2 regions of the Stenotrophomonas sp. YJH_SMC_8 genome follow, and region 1 is predicted to be linked to the other one. Evidence: predicted binding sites of a transcription regulator. Region 1 holds the regulator's gene; the other holds the start of a gene.
The links. Region 1 encodes HrcA, which represses chaperone genes, less so after heat shock. Its sites were predicted from a motif close to TTNGCACTCNNNNNNNNNGAGTGCNAA; they were not measured.

Region 1 (10,542 bases):
AGCGACGCCGGTATCAGTGACGGGAACAGGAAGTCCGCTCCCCAGACCGGTTGCGGGCTGGCCTGCCAGCTGGCCACCCAGTGCGGGGCAGGGGCGGCGCTGGCGGCACTGGACAGGCCGATCAATGCGGTGGCGGCGAGCTGGCTGAAGCGGTTCATCGGGCAATCCCGGGTGGAGGGAAGGCCATGGTGATTCCGCACTCATCTGTGAACTAGACTGCGCATGGACAATCATCTGTGAACTGGATTCATTGCCATGGCGCGCTCCGACATCAACCGATCCGGCGAACTGGAAGTGTTCGTGCGGGTGATCGAGACCGGGGGCTTTTCCGCGGCCGCCCGAACGTTGGAGATGACCCCGTCGGCGGTCAGCAAGCTGGTGGCGAGGCTGGAGCAGCGGCTGGGGACGCGCCTGCTGCAGCGTTCCACCCGCCAGCTGCAGCTGACTCCCGAGGGCTGCGCGTTCTACGAGCGCGGCCTGCGCGTGCTGGCCGACCTGGACGAGGCCGAGCGCTGTGCCAGTGCCCACGCCGAGCCGCGTGGACGCCTGCGGGTCAATTCCAACGTGCCGTTCGGCCAGCATTTCCTGTTGCCGCTGCTGCCGGCGTTCCTGCAGCGCAACCCGCAGGTAGGTGTGGACCTGACCCTCAACGACGAGGTGATCGATCTGCTGGAGCAGCGCACCGATGTGGCGGTGCGGGCCGGTCCGCTGAAGAGCTCCAGCCTGGTCGCGCGGCGGCTGGGCGCGACGCGGATGATGATCGTGGCCGCGCCGGCCTATGCGCAGCGCCACGGCCTGCCGGCCGACGTCGAGGCGCTGCAGTCGCACAACCGTCTGGACATCGGCCATGCGCGGGCGATGCAGGGCTGGCCGCTGCTTCAGGACGGACGTGAGCGGATGGTGCTGCCCAGCGGCAACGCCCGTGCCAGCAACGGCGATGCACTGCGCCAGCTGGTGCTGGGGGGGCTGGGCATGGCACGGCTGGCAGCGTTCCAGGTGCAGGCCGACATCGCTGCCGGACGCCTGCTGCCGGTGCTGGAGGAAGCCAATCCCGGTGACCTGGAAGAGGTGCACGCGGTGTTCCTGGGGCAGGGCGGCTACCTGCCGCTGCGGGTGCGCGCGTTTCTTGATTTCCTGGTGGAGAACGTCGACCTGGCGCAGCCACGGCGGTAGTGCCGGCCGCTGGCCGGCAACCTCACGCTCATCGTCCACCGGTGTTGGGTTGCCGGCCAGCGCCCGGCACTACCGTGCGGGTGGGTTGTAGATCCACGCCATGCGTGGATAACCGCGAGCAGGCCTCAGACCTGCAGCAGCTTGCGTGCGGCGGCGCGCGCTTCCTTGCTCACTTCCACGCCGCCGAGCATGCGCGCCAGCTCTTCCTCGCGCGCCTTGCTGTCCAGCTTCTCCACGGCGCTCTGGGTCATGCCTTCCACCGGCGCCTTGCTGACCCGGTAATGCGCGTGGCCCTTGGAGGCGACCTGCGGCAGGTGGGTCACGCACAGTACCTGGCGCTTCTCGCCGAGCGCGCGCAGCTTCTGGCCGACAATGTCGGCCACAGCGCCGCCGATGCCGGAGTCGACCTCGTCGAACACCATGGTCGGCACCGCATCCAGGTCCAGCGCGGCGACTTCGATGGCCAGCGAGATACGCGACAGTTCACCGCCCGAGGCGACCTTGCGCAGGGCGCGCGGCGGCTGGCCGGCATTGGCCGCGACCAGGAATTCCACGCGCTCGGCACCCTGCGGATCGGGCTTGCCGGCGTCCTGCGGCTCCAGCTCGATCAGGAACTGGCCACCGCCCATGCCGAGCTCGGCGATGATGCCGGTGGTGGTAGCCGACAGCTCGGCGGCGGCATTGCGGCGGCTGGCGGTGAGCACCTCGGCCTGCACGCGCCAGGCGGCAGCGGCCTTGTCGATCTCGCCGGCCAGGCGCTGCAGGCGCTCGTCGGCACCGCGCAGCTGTTCCACTTCGGCATGCATGCGCTCGCGCTGCGCGCCCAGCTCATCCATCGGCACGCGGTGCTTGCGGGCCAGGTCGTGCAGGCGACCGAGACGGCGCTCGTTCTCTTCGAACTGCTCCGGGTCGGCGTCGAGGTCGTCATGCACCCGGTCCAGCAGCGACAGGGCTTCGTGCAGCTGGATCGAGGCATTCTCGATCAGGCCATCCACCTCGCCCAGGCGCGGGTCGTGTTCGATCAGGCGTGACAGTTCGTGGCGTACCTGCTGCAGCAGGTCCAGTGCGGAACTGCCGTCGTCGCCGTTGAGCTGGTTGCTGGCCGCCTGGCAGGCGCTCAGCAGGGCGCTGGCGTGGGCCTGGCGGCGGTGGCTGGCGCCGAGTGCGGCAATCGACTCCGGCTCCAGGTCTTCACGGTCGAGCTCGCGCAGCTGGTGCTCCAGGAAGCCGATCCGGTCACTGACGTCGCCCTGTTGCGACAGCGCCAGCGATTCATCGACCAGTGCCTGCCAGGCCGCGGCGGCGCGGCGCACCTGGCGGCGTTCGTTTTCGTTGCGTGCATAGGCGTCGAGCAGGGCCAGCTGCGACGGGCGCGTCAGCAGGGCCTGCTGTTCGTGCTGCCCGTGGATCTCCACCAGCAGCGAGGCCAGGTCGCCCAGCTGCGCCAGGGTCACCGGGCGGCCATTGATCCAGGCCCGCGAACCGCCATCGGCGCGGATCACCCGGCGCAGCTGGCACTGTTCCTCATCGTCCAGCTCGTTGTCGGCCAGCCACTGGCGCGCGGCCTGCAGCTGCTCCAGCGCGAACTCGGCCGAAAGCTCGGCGCGGGCGGCGCCATGGCGGACCACGCCGCTGTCGGCGCGCAGGCCGGACAGGAAGCCCAGCGCGTCGACCATCAGCGACTTGCCGGCGCCGGTCTCGCCTGAAACCACGGTCATGCCTGGCCCGAACTCCAGTTCGGTGGCGCGGACGACGGCGAAATCCTTGATCGAAAGATGTCTGAGCATGGGTAAGGGGGTATCAGCAGCCGCGCAACGCTAGCACGCGGGCGAGGGAGGTCCAATGACTTGCCAAGGTGATGCGTCGCCATTATCTAGTGTCCGTGTCTCACAGGTTGATTCCATGCACGGTTCTCCCGACCAGCTTGCCCCGCGTGCGCGCCATCTGCTGCGCACGCTGATCGCGCGTTACATCCAGGACGGTGAGCCGGTCGGCTCGCAGACGCTGGCGCGCGTGGCCGGCCTGGAGGTCAGCCCGGCCACCATCCGCAACATCCTCGGCGACCTTGAGGACCTGGGCCTGCTGGCCTCGCCGCATACCTCGGCCGGGCGCGTTCCGACCGCGCATGGCTACCGGGTGTTCGTCGACAGCCTGCTGCAGATGCAGCCGCCGGGCGAGGGCGAGCTGGCCCGGTTGCGCCAGGAGCTGGCTGGCGGCGGCAGCACCCAGGCCCTGCTCGGCAGCGCCTCGGAGCTGCTGTCGGCGATGAGCCACTTCGTCGGCGTGGTCAGCGCGCCGCGGCGCGAGCAGTTCGCCTTCCGCCAGATCGATTTCGTGGCGCTGGACGGGCGACGGGTGCTGGCGATCCTGGTGTTCGCCGACAACGAGGTGCAGAACCGGGTCATCGAAACCCGGCAGGAGTTCGCACCGGGCCAGCTGGAGCAGGTGGCCAACTACCTCAATGCCCATTTCGCCGGCCTGCCGATGGCCGAGATCCGCACCCGCCTGCTGCTGGAACTGCGTGACGCCCGCTCGGAGCTGGAACAGCTGCTGGCGCACAGCATCGAGCTGGCCGAGCAGGCCCTGCAGCCGGCTGCCGACGACATGCTGGTGGCGGGCCAGACCCGCTTGATGGGGGTGCAGGACCTGTCCGACCTGGAGCGCCTGCGCGAGCTGTTCGAGCTGTTCTCCAGCAAGCGCGAGATACTGCAGCTGCTGGAGCGGACCATCCAGGCGCCCGGCGTGCGCATCTTCATCGGCGAGGAGACCGGGATGATGCCGCTGCAGGGCGTCTCGCTGGTCACCGCGCCGTACACCGCCAACGGCCAGGTACTGGGCGTGCTGGGCGTGATCGGCCCCAAGCGGATGGCCTACGACCGTGTGATCCCGCTGGTCCAGGCCACCGCCGATGTGCTCGGCGCGGCCTTTTCGCCGGCCGGCCGCACGCCGGGAACATCCGACGCTTGAAACGCAGCATCCCGCCCACACTAGGGTGGGTGGAGGCGGAGATTGACCGCCAGGGACCCAGACATGAACCACGAACATCCAGATATCGAATCCCAGCAGAGTGCCGCTGATGCGGCTGCCGCCGCCGGCGTCAACGACGAAGTGGAGCGCCTGCGCGCCGAAGTCGAGCAGATCAAGGCCGATGCGCTGCGTGAGCGCGCCGACCTGGAGAACCAGCGCAAGCGCGTGGCCCGTGACATCGAGCAGGCCCGCAAGTTCGCCAACGAGAAGCTGCTGGGCGAGCTGCTGCCGGTGTTCGACAGCCTGGATGCCGGCCTGAAGGCCGCCGGCGACGACCCGCACCCGCTGCGCGAGGGCCTGGAGCTGACCTACAAGCAGCTGCTGAAGGTCGCCGCCGACAACGGCCTGGTGCTGCTGGACCCGATCGGCCAGCCGTTCAACCCGGAACACCACCAGGCCATCAGCCAGGTGCCGACCCCGGGCGCTGTCCCGGGCAGCGTGGTGACCGTGTTCCAGAAGGGCTACCTGCTCAACGAGCGCCTGCTGCGGCCGGCGCTGGTGGTGGTGGCCGCCGACTGATTGCCACGTGGGGCAAGGCCGCCGGGCATGGCCCGGCGCTACCTGGCCCCGATCGGCATCGTCGGGCTATGCCCGGCGAAGGTTTTCCAGGCGCTGAACACAGCGTTCGGGAGATGGCTTGAATGTTCCACGAGCCTCCCCCACATCGTATTCATCCACCGGCCGAACGGCCGGACTGACCCCAACAAGCATCCTCAGGAGTCTCCCCCATGGGCAAGATCATTGGTATCGACCTCGGCACCACCAACTCGTGCGTGGCGATCATGGACGGCGGCAAGGCCCGCGTCATCGAGAATTCGGAAGGCGATCGCACCACCCCGTCGATCGTCGCCTACACCAAGGACGGCGAAGTCCTGGTCGGCGCCTCGGCCAAGCGCCAGGCCGTGACCAACCCGAAGAACACCTTCTACGCGGTGAAGCGCCTGATCGGCCGCAAGTTCACCGACGCCGAAGTGCAGAAGGACATCGCGCACGTCCCGTACAGCATCCTCGCCCATGACAATGGCGATGCCTGGGTGGCCACCAGCGACGGCAAGAAGATGGCCCCGCAGGAAATCTCGGCCAAGGTGCTGGAAAAGATGAAGAAGACCGCCGAGGACTTCCTCGGTGAGAAGGTCACCGAAGCGGTCATCACCGTGCCGGCCTACTTCAACGACAGCCAGCGCCAGGCGACCAAGGACGCCGGCCGCATCGCCGGCCTGGACGTCAAGCGCATCATCAACGAGCCGACCGCGGCCGCGCTGGCCTATGGCCTGGACAAGGGCGACAACAAGGATCGCAAGATCGTGGTGTACGACCTGGGCGGCGGTACCTTCGACGTCTCGGTGATCGAGATCGCCAACGTCGACGGCGAGAAGCAGTTCGAAGTGCTGGCCACCAACGGCGACACCTTCCTGGGCGGCGAAGACTTCGACAACCGCGTCATCGAGTACCTGGTTGAAGAGTTCAACAAGGACCAGGGCATCGACCTGCGCAAGGATCCGCTGGCCCTGCAGCGCCTGAAGGACGCCGCCGAGCGCGCCAAGATCGAGCTGTCCAGCGCCCAGCAGACCGAAGTGAACCTGCCGTACGTCACCGCCGACGCCTCGGGCCCGAAGCACCTGAACATCAAGCTGACCCGCGCCAAGCTGGAAGCGCTGGTGGAAGACCTGATCAAGAAGTCGATCGAGCCGTGCCGCGTCGCCCTGAACGATGCCGGCCTGCGTTCGAGCGACATCAGCGAAGTGATCCTGGTCGGTGGCCAGACCCGCATGCCGAAGGTGCAGCAGGCGGTGACCGAGTTCTTCGGCAAGGAACCGCGCAAGGACGTCAACCCGGACGAAGCCGTGGCACTGGGTGCGGCGATCCAGGGCGGCGTGCTGGGTGGCGACGTCAAGGACGTGCTGCTGCTGGACGTGACCCCGCTGTCGCTGGGCATCGAGACCATGGGTGGCGTGTTCACCAAGATCATCGAGAAGAACACCACCATTCCGACCAAGGCCTCGCAGGTGTTCTCCACCGCCGAGGACAACCAGTCGGCCGTGACCGTGCACGTGCTGCAGGGTGAGCGCGAACAGGCCCGCTTCAACAAGTCGCTGGCCAAGTTCGACCTGTCCGGCATCGAGCCGGCCCCGCGTGGCCTGCCGCAGGTGGAAGTGTCCTTCGACATCGACGCCAACGGCATCCTGCACGTGTCGGCCAAGGACAAGAAGACCAACAAGGAACAGAAGGTCGAGATCAAGGCCGGTTCGGGCCTGTCCGAGGAAGAGATCGCGCGCATGGTCGCCGACGCGGAAGCCAACCGCGAGGAAGACAAGAAGTTCCAGGAGCTGGTGCAGGCCCGCAACCAGGCCGACGCCCTGATCCATGGCACCCGCAGCGCCATCACCGAGCACGGCAGCAAGGTCGGCGGCGATGTCATCGGCAAGGTCGAGGCGGCGCTGGCCGACCTGGAAACCGCGATGAAGGGTGACGACAAGGCACAGATCGAAGCCAAGTCGAAGGCGCTGGAAGAAGCTGGCCAGTCGCTGTTCGCCGCTGCTTCGGCCGACCAGGGTGGTGCTGCCCCGGGTGCCGACGCCGGCAACGCAGGCAAGGCGCAGGATGACGTGGTCGACGCCGAGTTCACCGAAGTCAAGGACGACAAGAAGTCCTGATCCGGACCGACACGGGACGCTGGCCACCAGCGTCCCGTTGTCGCATCAGGGTCCTGACCGCCCACCGGCGTGTCGGGGCGCCCGACGCAAGAGCGGACCTGGTTCCGCTCTTCCGCTTTGACGAATCCCGACTTTCCGGAACCAGATTCACGATATGAGCAAGCGCGATTACTACGAAGTGCTGGGCGTTGCCCGCACCGCCACCGACGACGAGCTGAAGAAGGCGTACCGTCGCTGTGCGATGAAGTTCCACCCGGACCGAAACCCGGGTGATGCGGCGGCCGAAGCCTCCTTCAAGGAGTGCAAGGAAGCCTACGAAGTGCTGTCCGATGGCAACAAGCGCCGCATGTATGACAGCCACGGCCACGCCGCGTTCGAGCACGGCATGGGCGGCGGTGGTCCGGGCGGTCCGGACATGAACGATATCTTCGGCGATATCTTCGGCAACATCTTTGGTGGCGGCGGCGGTGGTCCGCGCCAGGCCCGTCGCGGTGCCGATATCGGCTACGTGATGGAGCTGGACCTGGAAGAAGCCGTGCGCGGCGTCGAGCGCCGCATCGAGATTCCGACCCTGGCCGAGTGTGGCGACTGCGATGGCAGTGGCTCGGAAGACGGCAAGGTCGAGACCTGCAACGTCTGCCATGGCCGTGGCCAGGTGCGCATCCAGCGCGGCATCTTCGCCATGCAGCAGGCCTGCCACAACTGCGGCGGCCGTGGCCAGATCATCGCCAAGCCCTGCAAGACCTGCCACGGCAACGGCCGTGTCGAGGAAGACAAGGTGCTGTCGGTGAAGGTGCCGGCCGGCGTCGATACCGGCGACCGCATCCGCCTGCAGGGCGAGGGTGAGGCTGGCCCGGCCGGTACGCCGCCGGGTGACCTGTACGTGGAAGTGCGCGTGCGCGAGCATGCGATCTTCCAGCGCGATGGCGACGACCTGCACTGCGATGTGCCGATCCGCATCTCGCAGGCGGCGCTGGGTGATACCGTGCGTGTGGCCACCCTGGGCGGCGAAGCGGAGATCCGCATTCCGGCCGAGACCCAGACCGGCAAGCTGTTCCGCCTGCGCGGCAAGGGCGTGCGTTCGGTGCGCAGCCGCAGCGAAGGCGACCTGTACTGCCGCGTGGTGGTGGAGACCCCGGTCAACCTCACCACCGAACAGCGCAAGCTGCTGGAGCAGTTCGAGGCCACCTTCGTCGGCGAGGAAGCGCGCAAGCATTCGCCGAAGTCGGCCACCTTCATGGATGGCGTGAAGGGCTTCTGGGACCGGATGACGTCCTGAGTTTTCAACGCAAGCGTTGAACGGTAGCGCCGGGCCATGCCCGGCGTTTTCGTATGCGGGCGCCGGCTGCATTCCGCCGGGCATGGCCCGGCGCTACCGGGAAATGCTCACCGGAAAAACGCCGCCGGCGTCTGCCCCAGCTGCCGTTTGAACATGCTGGTGAACGCACTCGGGCTGTCATACCCCATCGCCAGCGCAACATCGATGACCTTGTCGCCGACCGCCAGCCGCTCCAATGCGGCCAGCAGCCGGGCCTGCTGCCGCCACTGCCCGAAGGTCATGCCCAGTTCGCCGGCGAAATGCCGCTGGATCGTTTTCACGTCCACCTCCAGCGCCTGCGCCCAGTCCTGCAACGTGGCGTCGTCACCCGGATGCTTCTGCAGGTGCTGGCAGATCCGCCGCAGGCGCGGGTCGGTCGGGGCGGGCAGGTGCAGCGGCAGCACATCCATGCGATGCAGTTCGTCCAGCAGCAGGCGCACCACGCGGCCATCGCGGCTGTCTTCGATGTGCTCGCCCTTGATCAGGGTGGCTGCCTGCAGCAGTTCGCGCAGCAGCGGTGCCACCTGTACCGCGAACGGTTCGGCTGGCAACTGCGGGGCGAACGATGGATCGATGTACAGGCTGCGCATGTGCACGGCGGCAATGCAGTCCACCGCGTGCACCATGCCCGCCGGCATCCATATCGCACGGGTGGAGGGCACGACCCAGCGACCCACTTCCGAGCGCACCACCATCAGCCCGGAGATGGCGTAGACCAGCTGGTGGCGCTGGTGCTTGTGCCCGGCGATATGGGTGCCGGCCGGGTACTGGGTAACCCGGTAGGTGACCGGGCGATGCAGCGGCACATCGCGCCACGGCGCGGCCGGGTCGACATCGCTGGCAATGTCCTTTTTGCGATAGGGCATGACCCGAACGCGGCAGAAGGGAAGAGATCGCAACCGTAGCATGCGTGGCTCGCCCCCAACCTGACTGCGTCCATGTCCGCCCTGGCTTCCCCCGCAACACCCGCACGCCCGGTGGCTCCCGGCGTGCTGGCCGCCATTTCCACCTCGCATGTCGTCAACGACATGATGCAGTCGCTGATCCTGGCCATCTATCCGGTGATCAAGGGCGGCTTCAACCTCAGCTTCACCCAGATCGGCCTGATCACGCTGACCTACCAGCTGACCGCCTCGATCTTCCAGCCGCTGATCGGCGCAGCCACCGACCGTCGTCCGGCGCCGTACTCGCTGCCGATCGGCATGGCCTCGACCCTGTGCGGCATGCTGCTGCTCGGCTTCGCGCCCAACTATGCCGTGGTGCTGATGGCCGCGGCGATGGTCGGCATCGGTTCGGCGATCTTCCATCCGGAAGCCTCGCGCATCGCACGGCTGGCCTCGGGTGGCCGGCACGGTTTCGCGCAGTCGGTGTTCCAGGTCGGCGGCAACTTCGGTACCGCGCTCGGCCCGTTGATCGCCGCCGCGGTGATCGTGCCGTATGGCCAGCACGCAGCATCGTGGTTTGCCGGCGCCGCGCTGATCGGCATTGCGCTGCTGACCTATGTCGGCCGCTGGTACGCGCTGCACCTGGGCACCCCGCGCCCGGCCAGCACCGCCTCGATGGCTCCACGCCATCCGCCGCGCACCGTGGCCAAGGTGCTTGCAATCCTGCTGGTGCTGATCTTCAGCAAGTACTTCTACATGGCCAGCATCGGCAGCTACTTCACCTTCTACCTGATCCACCACTTCGGCATTCCGGTGGCACAGGCGCAGTTGCACCTGTTCGCGTTCCTGGTGGCGTCGGCTGCCGGCGGCTTCCTGGGTGGTCCGCTGGGTGATCGCATCGGCCGCAAGCCGATCATCTGGACCTCGATCCTGGGCGTGGCGCCGTTCGCACTGATGCTGCCGCATGCCGACCTGTTCTGGACCACGGTGCTGGCGGTGCTGATCGGTTTCGTGCTGTCCTCGGCGTTCTCGGCGATCGTGGTGTACGCACAGGAAATGATGCCGCACCGCATCGGCATGGTCTCCGGCCTGTTCTTCGGATTCGCCTTCGGCATGGGCGGCCTGGGTGCTGCCGTGCTCGGCCTGCTGGCGGACAAGACCAGCATCGAGTACGTCTACCACCTGACCGCGTTCCTGCCGTTGCTGGGCATCGTGGCGGCGTGGCTGCCGCCGTCGCGGCCTGCAGTTCACTGAGGGAGGCTGGGTTTGCAGGGCTTGCAGCCCTGCACCTGCTGCAAGCCAGAGCCGAAGCAACAGCAGAAGCTGGCTATCCGTGGGTTGGCGGGGTGGGTCCGGTTGAGGGGGACGCTGCAAGTACGTCCATGTAAGCTCGGTCGCCGCTTGCTCGTGTGCGCTTTCCTGCGCACACGGCAAGACCAGGGTTGGGCGTCCTGCCCAACCCGCCCGAGGCATGCCTCGGGCCCAT
Region 2 (10,542 bases), on a different contig from region 1:
GGTATCCAGTGCCAGGCCCAGCACCTGTACACCGTTATCGCCCTGCGCATGGGCCAAGCGGGCAAGCTCCGGCATTTCTTCCACGCAGGGTGCGCACCAGCTGGCCCAGACATTGACCAGCAGCGGGCGGCCGGCGAAGCGCCGGCGCAGGTCCAGCGGTTTGCCTTCAAGATCGGGCAGCGACAACGCGGGCAGGCGGTCGCCCACCTGCAGGACCGGCGCCGCAGCTGCAACGGCAGGCGCCGCCGGCACGGCCCCAGGCGTCACCGGCGCCGGTGCCAATCGATGGCCGGCCCACAGGCCAAGGCCGGCGGCCAGCACCGCTGTCCACAGCAGCGCTGGCCGTTGCCACTTCATCGTGCGGTGCGCAGCAGCGCTTCCTCGACCACGGCCTGGGTCAGCAGCGTCGGCAGCACGGTCGGCGGTGCACCGGGGCCGTACACCACGTACAGCGGCACGCCGACGGCTTTGTGTTCTTCCAGGAACGTGGTGATCTGCGGATCGACGTTGGTGTAGTCACCGCGCATGTACACCGCGTTGGTGCGCTTGAGCAGGTCCTTGAACTCCGGGCGCGACAGCACGGCGCGCTCGTTGGCCTTGCAGCTCACGCACCAGTCGGCGGTCATGTTGACGAACACCACGCGGTTGTCGGCGCGCAGGCGGTCCAGCAGCTGCGGCGAGTACTCCACCACGTTGTCGCTGGCCGCCTGTGCGGCGCGTGCCGGCGGTGCCAGCTGGGTCACGCCCCAGGCCGGTACCAATGCACCGATCGCCAGCAGCACGCCGAGCAGGGTCACTGCACGCGAGCCGGTCCAGCGGTTGCGCTCGAACAGCCACAGGCCGAAGGCGAACAGCAGCAGGCCACCCAGCACCAGCGCCATGCCGTCCACGCCACGCTGCTTGCCCAGCACCCACAGCAGCCACAGCGCGGTGGCATACATCGGGAAGGCCAGCACGTGCTTGAGCGTTTCCATCCACGGGCCCGGCTTGGGCAGGCGGCGCGCCAGCGCCGGCACGAAGCCGATCAGCAGGAACGGCAGCGCCAGGCCCAGGCCAAGGAACAGGAAGACGGTCATCGCCTTCAGCGGCGGCGCAATGAACGCGTAGGCGATGGCGCCACCCATGAACGGGCCGACGCAGGCACTGCCGACCACGCAGGCCAGCGCACCGGTGAAGAAGTCGCCGGCCGGGCCGCTGCGGCTGGCCAGCGACTGGCCAAGGTTGCCGATGCCACCGCCGAGGGTGAACACACCGGACAGGCTCAGCCCCACCGCGAACATGATGTAGGCCAGTGCCGCCACCACGCCCGGATGCTGCAGCTGGAAGCCGATGCCGACGGCGTTGCCGATCGCGCGCAGGCCCACCATCAAGGCGCCGATCACCGCGAAGGCGACCAGCACGCCCAGCGTGTACCAGAGCGCGTGGCTGCGTGCGCGCTGCGGGCTTTCACCACTCTGCGCCAGGCTGAGTACCTTCAGCGACAGGATCGGCAGCACGCACGGCATCAGGTTGAGCACCAGGCCGCCGGCCAGGGCCAGCAGCAGCACCCACACGAATGACCTGTCCGGATTCGGCGTGGTCGCCGGCGGACGCGTGCGCAGTGCGTTGTCACCCTGCGCATCGGCGGCGAATTCATTGCCGGAGGCAACGTCACCCGCAGTGGCCGCCGCATCGGTGTTAGGCACGGTTGGCAGCAGGCGCAGCGGTGCACCGTTGGCGGCTTCGCGCGGTGCACCGGCGCTACCGGGCAGCGGGTTGATCACTTCGTTGCGCGGCGGTGCCTGGTCGGCGCTGGCGCTGACCTTGCCGGCCGGGATCGACAGCTTCACCCGGCGGGTCATCGGCGGGTAGCAGATGCCATCGGTCTGGCAGCCCTGGAAGGTCACCACCAGGGTGCTGTCGACCGCGTCGGCAACGGAGCGGCGCAGCGGCAGCGGTACTTCCACCTGGTTGAAGTAGACCGATACATCGCCGAAGTGTTCATCACGATGCGACTGCGCAGCCGGCCAGCGCGGCGTGCCGGCCTGCACGCCGGTGCTGCCTTCCAGCTTCAGCGAGGTGCGGTCGCGATACAGGTAGTAGCCCGGCGCGGGGCTGAAGCGCAGCAGCAGGGTGTTGCCGTCGCTGGCGATGGCATCGAAGCCGAACGCCTGCTCGGACGGGAGCGGCAGCGCCTGGCTGTTGCTGGCGGCACCCGGCAGGCGCAGCCCGCCGCTGTTGCCGGCACCTGCCAGCGGATTGTTGAACGGGCTGGCGGCACCGGCACGCGCGGCAGGGGCCGCGGCCTGTGCGCCGGCACCGGGCAGGGTGACCTGCACCACGCGCTTCTGCGGCGGGTAGCAGACACCGGCGTCGGCGCAGCCCTGGTAGCGTACTTCCAGGCTGATGGTGCCGGCGGCGTCGGTCGGCGTGCCGGGCAGGGTGGCCTGCAGGCGTTCGCGATAGGTTTCGACTTCGCCGAAGAAATCGTCGTGGTGCTTGTCGCCCTTGGGCATCTGCAGCGCGCCGGCATTGAACGCCGGATCGGCCTTGACGCTGGTGCGGTGGCGATACAGGTAGTAGCCGGGTGCGATCTTGAACTGCAGTTGCACCTGGCCGCGCTCGGGGGCGGTGGCGGTCAGCGCGAACGCCTGGTCCACCGGCAGCAGGTCCTTCTCATCCAGCGCGAACGCTGGCAGCGAGAGCCACAACAGGGCGCACAGGGCGGCGCCACGCGCAAACAGAGTCTTCAATCAGTGTCCTCCCGGGTCTGTGCCCGGATCCAATCCAGATACGCCGGCAGGCCGGCCCGGGTTTCGACCGCGATGCACTCCGGGAGTTCATACGGATGCAGTTCGACGATCCGGGCAATCGCGTCATCGACGCGGCTTGCGGTGGTCTTCACCAGCAGCTGCAGCTCGGCGTCGGTGGTCACCTCGCCCTGCCAGCGGTAGGTCGACTGTGCGCCATCGAGGCGGGTCACGCACGCGGCCAGGCGCTCGCCGACCAGCGCGTGCGCGATGCGCTCGGCACTGGCCCGGTCCGGGCAGGTGGTCAACAGCAGCAGGACGGGATCGACGGTCGACATGGCCGTCGAGTATAGGGCCGCCGCCGGGTCAGGGCCCGGCGGCGGCAGTGGACCGCTGCGTTGCGCGGTCAGTTGGCCAGCTGGCAGGTCGCCGGCTTGGCCGAGGTGAACAGGCCCGGGGTCGCCCACTCGGGGTGGTCGATGAACGGGTTGCGGTTGCCCTGGAAGCTGTAGATCACGTCATTGCGCGCACGTTCGGCATCATCCGGCGGGTCGGACAGGTGCCAGTCGATCAGCGTGGACAGCAGGCCCATGTAGGCCGGCGAACTGCTGGTCTTGACGATCTTGCTGCGGTCGTCGGTCAGCTCCAGGTCCGGCTCGGACTGGCCGGTCGCCGCATCCTTGCCGCCCTCGTAGCGGATGGCCATGTACATCACCGCACGCGCCATGTCGCCCTTGCGCTTGCCCCACACCTCGAACGTGCCGGTGTTGCCGTCCGGCGTGCGCACCCAGTTGGAATTGCCCGGATAGCCACCGCTGCCGCCGCCCTGGCCGTTGTTGGCTTCGGTGGCGCGCTCGCCGCAGTTGGCGTCGCACTTGGCGAACGGCTTGTTGCCACGGTCGGCGTTCCACTGTGCATCGGTCAGGTACAGCATGTGGGTGTCGGTGTACGGCGCGTACGGCAGGCCCTTGTCACCGGTGGTGCTGGCAAAGCCCAGCGAGTTCGGCCAGGTGTGTTCGCGGTTGTACTTCAGGCCACTGCCGCTGCCGGCGCGATCGGTCACCTTGGCGTAGCTGCGGTTGCGATACGCGTCGAGGATGCGGTTCGGGTTGTTCGGGTCCTCGTCGGCGATCTCCAGGATGGTCCAGGTGCTGGTGCCCGAGCCGCTGTACGGGTAGGCGGTGTGGCCCTTGATGGTGGCGTGCAGCGAGCAGCGCAGCTGGCTCGGGCTGGAGGTGTTCACCTTGGAGTAGTAGCCGGCCGGCACGCCCGGGTTGCCCGGGTCCGGATTGCCGCCGGTGCTGGCCACGGTGAACGCGATGCGGCTGTCGGCCGCCGGATGCGCACCCTGCAGGTCGGTGATGCGCGCGGCGCGGATATCGAAGCGGCAGGCCTCACCGGCCACCAGCGCGGTGTTGGTGGACAGCTTCACGCTGCGGCCGCTGGCCGGGAAGGTCAGCGGCACGCTGCCGGAGGTGCCGCAGCTCAGCGCGAAGGCGCCACTGGCCAGGTTCACCGTCTCGCTGAACACCACTTCCAGATCGGCCGCGGCCGGGAAGGTGCTGCTGCCCTGCGCCGGGGTGGTGGTGGACACCGACGGCGGCGTGTTCGGGCCCGGGGTGCCGCCACCACTGAAGGTCTGGCCGTTGTTGCAGCTGCCGAAGGTCTGCCTGGCCGACTCGGCCCAGGTGAAGTGCGCGTACTGGCTGCCGCTGCCGGTCAGCTGCAGCGAGGTGCCCGGGGCCGTGCTGTTGGTCTCGGCCACCGGAATGTTCTGGCTGGTCATGCCGGCGGCAGGGCCACCGGAGGCGGTGATGGCGCCCTCGTAGCTGAGGAACTGGACCACCTTGCCGCTGGCATCGACCAGGGCGATGCCATCGTTCGGGCCGTTCTGGATGCCGTTGGTCGGGTAGTTGACCACGGCGATGGTCGCGCTGCCGCAGCCTGCGGCGGTGCCGGCCGGGACCGGGTTGTTGGCGTAGACCGTGGCAGCCGAAGGATTGCTGCCGTTGTAGAGGTAAAGCCGATAGCCGGACAGGTCCTCTCCGGCGGTGGCTACGATCTCGATCGCTTCGCCGACGTCACCGGCGGCGGTGCTGTCGTCGTAGTGCAGTTCGTTGATGAAGACCTCGGCCTGGGCCGGCGCGGCGGCCAGCGCCAGCAGGCAGGCGGCGGCAAGCGGGGACAGCAATCGCATCGACAACTCCTTGTGATTGGGAATGCGCGGCCGAGCCTAAGGCCGATCCAGTGACACTTTGTCGTAAATGAACGTCAGATATCTGACAGTGGGACATTGGTCACCAAATGTCACCTGTTCCCCCCTTGGCTTGCCGCACTGCATCCCTATACAGGCGTCCACGCAGGGAAGGATGTTTCCGGGCCCGGAGAAAAATTTCGGGATCGGCCCTTGAAAGGCCTGTGGAGGTCTCCATCTCTGTCGTGCTCCCGACTTGTCGGGCTTTTTCACGCGCGTTGCTGGCACTCGCCCGGTGCGACTGCTAACATCGCCAGACTTTTTCAGACCAATCAATAACTTAAGAGGTCTCTCATGAGCATCAAGCCGCTGCACGACCGCGTTGTGGTCAAGCCGATCGAAGCCGACGAAATCTCCGCCGGTGGCATCGTCATTCCGGATTCGGCCAAGGAAAAGTCCACCAAGGGTGAAGTCGTGGCCGTCGGCCCGGGCAAGCCGCTGGACAACGGCAGCGTGCGTGCGCCGTCGCTGAAGGTTGGCGACAAGGTCATCTACGGCCAGTACGCCGGCAGCTCGTACAAGAGCGAAGGCGTCGAGTACAAGGTCCTGCGCGAAGACGACGTGCTCGCCATCATCGGCTGAGCCTCGGCGCGACCTGCTTCATTCCCTGATTCCAAACACCCAGCCGCCGGGCATGGCCCGGCGCTACCAATGAGGTAACTGCAATGGCTGCCAAGGATATTCGTTTCGGTGAAGACGCCCGTTCGCGCATGGTGCGCGGCGTCAACGTTCTCGCCAATGCCGTCAAGGCCACCCTGGGCCCGAAGGGCCGCAACGTCGTGCTGGAAAAGAGCTTCGGCGCCCCGACCATCACCAAGGACGGCGTCTCCGTCGCCAAGGAAATCGAACTGGCTGACAAGTTCGAGAACATGGGCGCGCAGATGGTGAAGGAAGTCGCTTCGCGCACCAACGACGACGCTGGCGACGGCACCACCACCGCCACCGTGCTGGCCCAGGCCCTGATCCGCGAAGGCGCCAAGGCTGTTGCCGCCGGCATGAACCCGATGGACCTCAAGCGCGGTATCGACAAGGCCGTCGTGGCCGCTGTTGCCGAGCTGAAGAGCATCTCCAAGCCGACCGCCGACGACAAGGCGATTGCCCAGGTCGGTACCATCTCGGCCAACTCGGACGAGTCGATCGGCCAGATCATCGCCGACGCGATGAAGGAAGTCGGCAAGGAAGGCGTGATCACCGTTGAAGAAGGCTCGGGCCTGGACAACGAGCTGGACGTGGTCAAGGGCATGCAGTTCGACCGTGGCTACCTGTCCCCGTACTTCATCAACAACCAGCAGTCGCAGACCGCTGACCTGGATGACCCGTTCATCCTGCTGCACGACAAGAAGATCTCCAACGTCCGTGACCTGCTGCCGGTGCTGGAAGGCGTCGCCAAGGCCGGCAAGCCGCTGCTGATCGTTGCCGAAGAAGTCGAAGGCGAAGCGCTGGCCACCCTGGTGGTCAACACCATCCGTGGCATCGTCAAGGTCGTGGCCGTCAAGGCACCGGGCTTCGGCGACCGTCGCAAGGCGATGCTGGAAGACATGGCCGTGCTGACCGGCGGCACCGTGATCTCCGAAGAAGTTGGCCTGTCGCTGGAAAAGGCCACCATCAAGGACCTGGGCCGCGCCAAGAAGGTGCAGGTTTCCAAGGAAAACACCACCATCATCGATGGCGTGGGTGACAAGGCTGCCGTCGACGCACGCGTCGGCCAGATCAAGACCCAGATCCAGGACACCTCCTCCGATTACGATCGCGAGAAGCTGCAGGAACGCGTGGCCAAGCTGGCCGGCGGCGTTGCTGTGATCAAGGTCGGTGCCTCGACCGAAATCGAAATGAAGGAAAAGAAGGATCGCGTCGACGACGCCCTGCACGCGACCCGTGCAGCCGTTGAAGAAGGCGTGGTCCCGGGCGGCGGCGTTGCCCTGGTCCGTGCGGTCACCGCACTGGCTGGCCTGAAGGGTGCCAACGAAGACCAGAACCACGGCATCCAGATCGCCCTGCGCGCGATGGAAGCTCCGCTGCGCGAAATCGTTGCCAACGCCGGTGAAGAGCCGTCGGTCATCATCAACAAGGTCAAGGAAGGCACCGGCAGCTTCGGCTACAACGCCGCCACCGGCGAGTTCGGTGACATGCTGCAGTTCGGCATCCTGGACCCGACCAAGGTGACCCGTTCGGCGCTGCAGAACGCTGCTTCGATCGCTGGCCTGATGATCACCACCGAAGCCATGGTTGCCGAAGCTCCGAAGAAGGACGAGCCGGCCATGGGTGGCGCCGGTGGCATGGGCGGCATGGGTGGCATGGGCGGCATGGACTTCTAAGGTCCACGCCCGCGTCGGACGTTGCCGGCCCTGGCCGGCGCGTCTCCCCGATGCAAAGGAAAACCCCGCCGCGAGGCGGGGTTTTTTGTTGCCCGGTTGCCGCCATGGCGCCGCGTCGCTACGCTCGGCGACCATGCCTACCTCGTTCATCGTCGTCGACGACTTCCTCTCTCCGGCCGATGCGCACGGCCTGCGCCAGGCCGGCCTGGGCCTGACCTACCCGGCGCAGGAGGGCGCGTTCCCCGGCCGTAATTCGCTCGAACGGCTGGAGCTGGATGGCCTGTCCGAGGCCGCATCGCGGCTGGTCAACGAGCCGCTGCGGCCAGTCAATCCGCTGCAGTCGCACGGCAAGTTCCGGCTGACCCTGGCCAGCGATGTCGGTCGCGCCAAGGTGCACACCGATCATTCGCACTGGTCCGGCATCCTCTACCTCAGCGCTCCGGAGCACTGCGAAGGCGGCACCGAATTCTTCCGCCATCGCCGCACCAACACCGAGCGCATGGCGCTGAACGCCCACGAGCTGGCCGCGCTGGGCTACGCCAATGGCGGCGACATGCACCGCGACATCATCGAGCGCGACAGCGTCGACGACAGCCAGTGGGAGATGACCATGCGCATCCCGATGCGTTTCAACCGGCTGGTGCTCCTGCGCCCGTGGTTCTGGCATACCGCTGGCCCGGCCTTCGGCGACCGCCCGGAGAATGGGCGGCTGGTCTACCTGATGTTCTTCGAGCAGGCGCGTTGAGCAGAAGCCATCCACGCATGGCATGGATCTACTTCACGAACACCTTCCCTGCGCCGTATTCCCACCGCCACGGTACGCCGGTGTCGCCCAGCACGAAGGCCACCAGCGCCGGGAAGGTCGCTTCGGCGCGCACATCGTTGCCCAGGATCACCACGCAGCGCTGCTGCCGCTCCACGCACACCAGCGTGTTGCCCACCGCGTCATCGTGGCCGCCCTTGTAGAAGCCCGCGCCTTGCGGGCCACGGAACGTCACCACGCCCAGGCCAGCCGCCAGGTCCTTGCGCTGCTGCGCCTTCGGCAGCTCCGGCTGCAGGGTGGGGAACTGGCTGGCGGTCGTGATCGGCAGCTGTGGCCGCACCAGCTCCCTGCGCATCGCCGCTGACAGTCCATCGCCGCGCACGTAGCCAGCGGCGAAACGGGCCATGTCGGCGATGGTGGTATCCATCGAACCGGCCGCACGCACGCGGCTGCGCTCATCGTGCGGCTCGGCGGTGCCCTCCACGGTCCAGCCGTCTGCCAGGTTGGTGGCGAAGTCCTCGCGCCACATCATGCTGGTGCGGGTCATGCCGAAGCGGTCGAACACCCGCTGCTGCATCAGCGCGCCCACATCCTCGCCCAGCCGCCCGCGCTCGATCACGAACTGCAGCAGGATCAGCCCTTCGCCGGAATAGCCGTAGCGGCTGCCCGGATCGAAGTGGAACTTCAGCCGGCCGTCCGGTTCGAGGAACCCGAAGTTGGCAAAGCCACTGGCGTGGTTGAGCAGCAGGCGAGGGGTGAGCTGGCGCCAGCGCGCATCATCGGCCAGCACGCTGTAGTCGGCGTACTTCTTCGTTTCGGGCGGATAGTCCGGCAGCGGCTTGTCCAGCGCTGTGGCGATGCTGGCATCCAGATCGATCCTGCGGTCCTGCGCCAGCTGCGCGACCAGATGGCCGAATGCCATCTTGGTCAGCGAGGCGGCATACATCACCGTATCGGTGCGCAGCGGCTCGCCCGCGGCGTTGCGTTCGCCGTAGGCAGCCACGTGCACCACCTTGCCGCCATCGATCACCGCCAGCGCCAGGCCACGCGCCTGTGCGGCCCGCATCAGCCGCTGCACTTTGGCGTCGATGCGGGCCGGCGAGGGTACCGGGGGTGGTGCGGCCAGCACGGCCAGCGGGAACAGCGTCAGCAACAACAGGGCAGCACGGCGCATGCGTGGACCTCCTGGCGGGACGTGGCGCGATGCTACGCCAGCCCGCGGTCCGCGTCATGGCACGCCGGGGTCACGTCACCGCCGGCTGGCGCAGGCAGATCCGGGCGGCGCCGGCGCTGATGTCCACCTGGCTGGCGACCATGGCGTCGGCGCCGAGGATCAGTGCGGGGCGAGCCTCCAGCCCGATGGACCTGAACACCGACAGTTCGCTGATCCTGACCTCCATCGCCGGGTGCTGCCAACCGGTGCCGGACATGCCGGACAGGGTGTACAACCACGTCGCCTGCGGCTGGCCCCCCAGTCCCTGAGTGCCTTTCTCCCGCACCCGCAGGCGCTCATCGCTGCCGTCGATGCGCAGGCCCAGTGCGCGGGCGGCTTCGGCATTGAGCACGGTCTGCGCGGCACCGGTGTCGACCACCGCGATGGCTTCCACTCCCGCCTCACCCAGTTTCACGGTAATGAAGGCGAAGTGTTCCAGGCCGTCGCGCCGATCAGGCAGTGCATTGGCCTGGCACTGGCGACCATCGACGCCAAGCTGCCCGGGCTTCCACAGCGCCAGCTCACCACGGCTGAAGTCCCAGCGGGTATCCCAACGGCCGGTCAGGTCGTTGCCGATCAGGCCGTCGACGGCGGGGTCATCGTCCTTCTGCAGATTGGAAAGGTCGGCCTGCACACCGCTGACGCGCAGCTGCCATCCGCCAATCCGCCAGGAGGTCGTGTGCATGCGCTGCAGCGGCGCGCTCTGGGCGCTGGCCCCCTGCGCATGCGTGGTGGCGGACCGGGGATCCTCCAGCCCGTGGCGGCGGGCTACCCGACCGTCGACGAGGGTGACCCCAGCCGCGCTGTCGACCACGAAGCGCAGCGGTTCGGCGCTTCCGTTCAGTGAGACGGCCACTGCCGGATGGTTGCCCTGCATCCACATCGGCAGCACGTGTACAGGCGGGGCGGCGGCCAGCGCGGGGAATGCAGCGGCAAGCAGGGGCAGAACGGACAGGCGCACGTTGGATCTCCGGAGTAGAAGTGGAGGCCTATTGGCGCGCATCGGCGTATCCCGCGAATATCGGCGTTGATACCGTCCTGATACACGCCTGCGGGATACTGGCTGCATGAACACTCCTGCCCGGGTCATCGTTGTCGATGACGATGCCAGCATCCGTGACGCGATCGCCGACTGCCTGCTGCTGCATGGCTACCAGGTGCGCGTGGCAGCCGACGCTGCAGGCCTGGATCTCCTGCTGCTGAACGAGCGTCCGGACGCCATCATCCTGGACTGGATGATGCCCGGCGAGGACGGCCTGTCGGTGTGC

Region 2: the regulator HrcA is predicted to act here: its motif matches at 5,205-5,231, upstream of AC5P88_RS06900 (co-chaperone GroES).

The regions. Positions count from the first base shown of each region.
Region 1 covers NZ_JCAFUL010000005.1:113,703-124,244, reverse strand. The annotation lists gene AC5P88_RS07930 (SGNH/GDSL hydrolase family protein) at 1-158, opposite strand, end outside; gene AC5P88_RS07925 (LysR family transcriptional regulator) at 256-1,173, shown strand; gene recN (DNA repair protein RecN) at 1,299-2,960, opposite strand; gene hrcA (heat-inducible transcriptional repressor HrcA) at 3,076-4,140, shown strand; gene grpE (nucleotide exchange factor GrpE) at 4,204-4,719, shown strand; gene dnaK (molecular chaperone DnaK) at 4,929-6,854, shown strand; gene dnaJ (molecular chaperone DnaJ) at 7,009-8,133, shown strand; gene AC5P88_RS07895 (AraC family transcriptional regulator) at 8,241-9,038, opposite strand; gene AC5P88_RS07890 (MFS transporter) at 9,111-10,310, shown strand.
Region 2 covers NZ_JCAFUL010000004.1:259,263-269,804, reverse strand. The annotation lists gene AC5P88_RS06920 (TlpA family protein disulfide reductase) at 1-357, opposite strand, end outside; gene AC5P88_RS06915 (protein-disulfide reductase DsbD family protein) at 354-2,732, opposite strand; gene cutA (divalent-cation tolerance protein CutA) at 2,729-3,067, opposite strand; gene AC5P88_RS06905 (endonuclease) at 3,136-4,926, opposite strand; gene AC5P88_RS06900 (co-chaperone GroES) at 5,278-5,565, shown strand; gene groL (chaperonin GroEL) at 5,649-7,298, shown strand; gene AC5P88_RS06890 (DUF6445 family protein) at 7,432-8,043, shown strand; gene AC5P88_RS06885 (serine hydrolase domain-containing protein) at 8,072-9,235, opposite strand; gene AC5P88_RS06880 (aspartyl protease family protein) at 9,306-10,235, opposite strand; gene AC5P88_RS06875 (response regulator transcription factor) at 10,342-10,542, shown strand, end outside.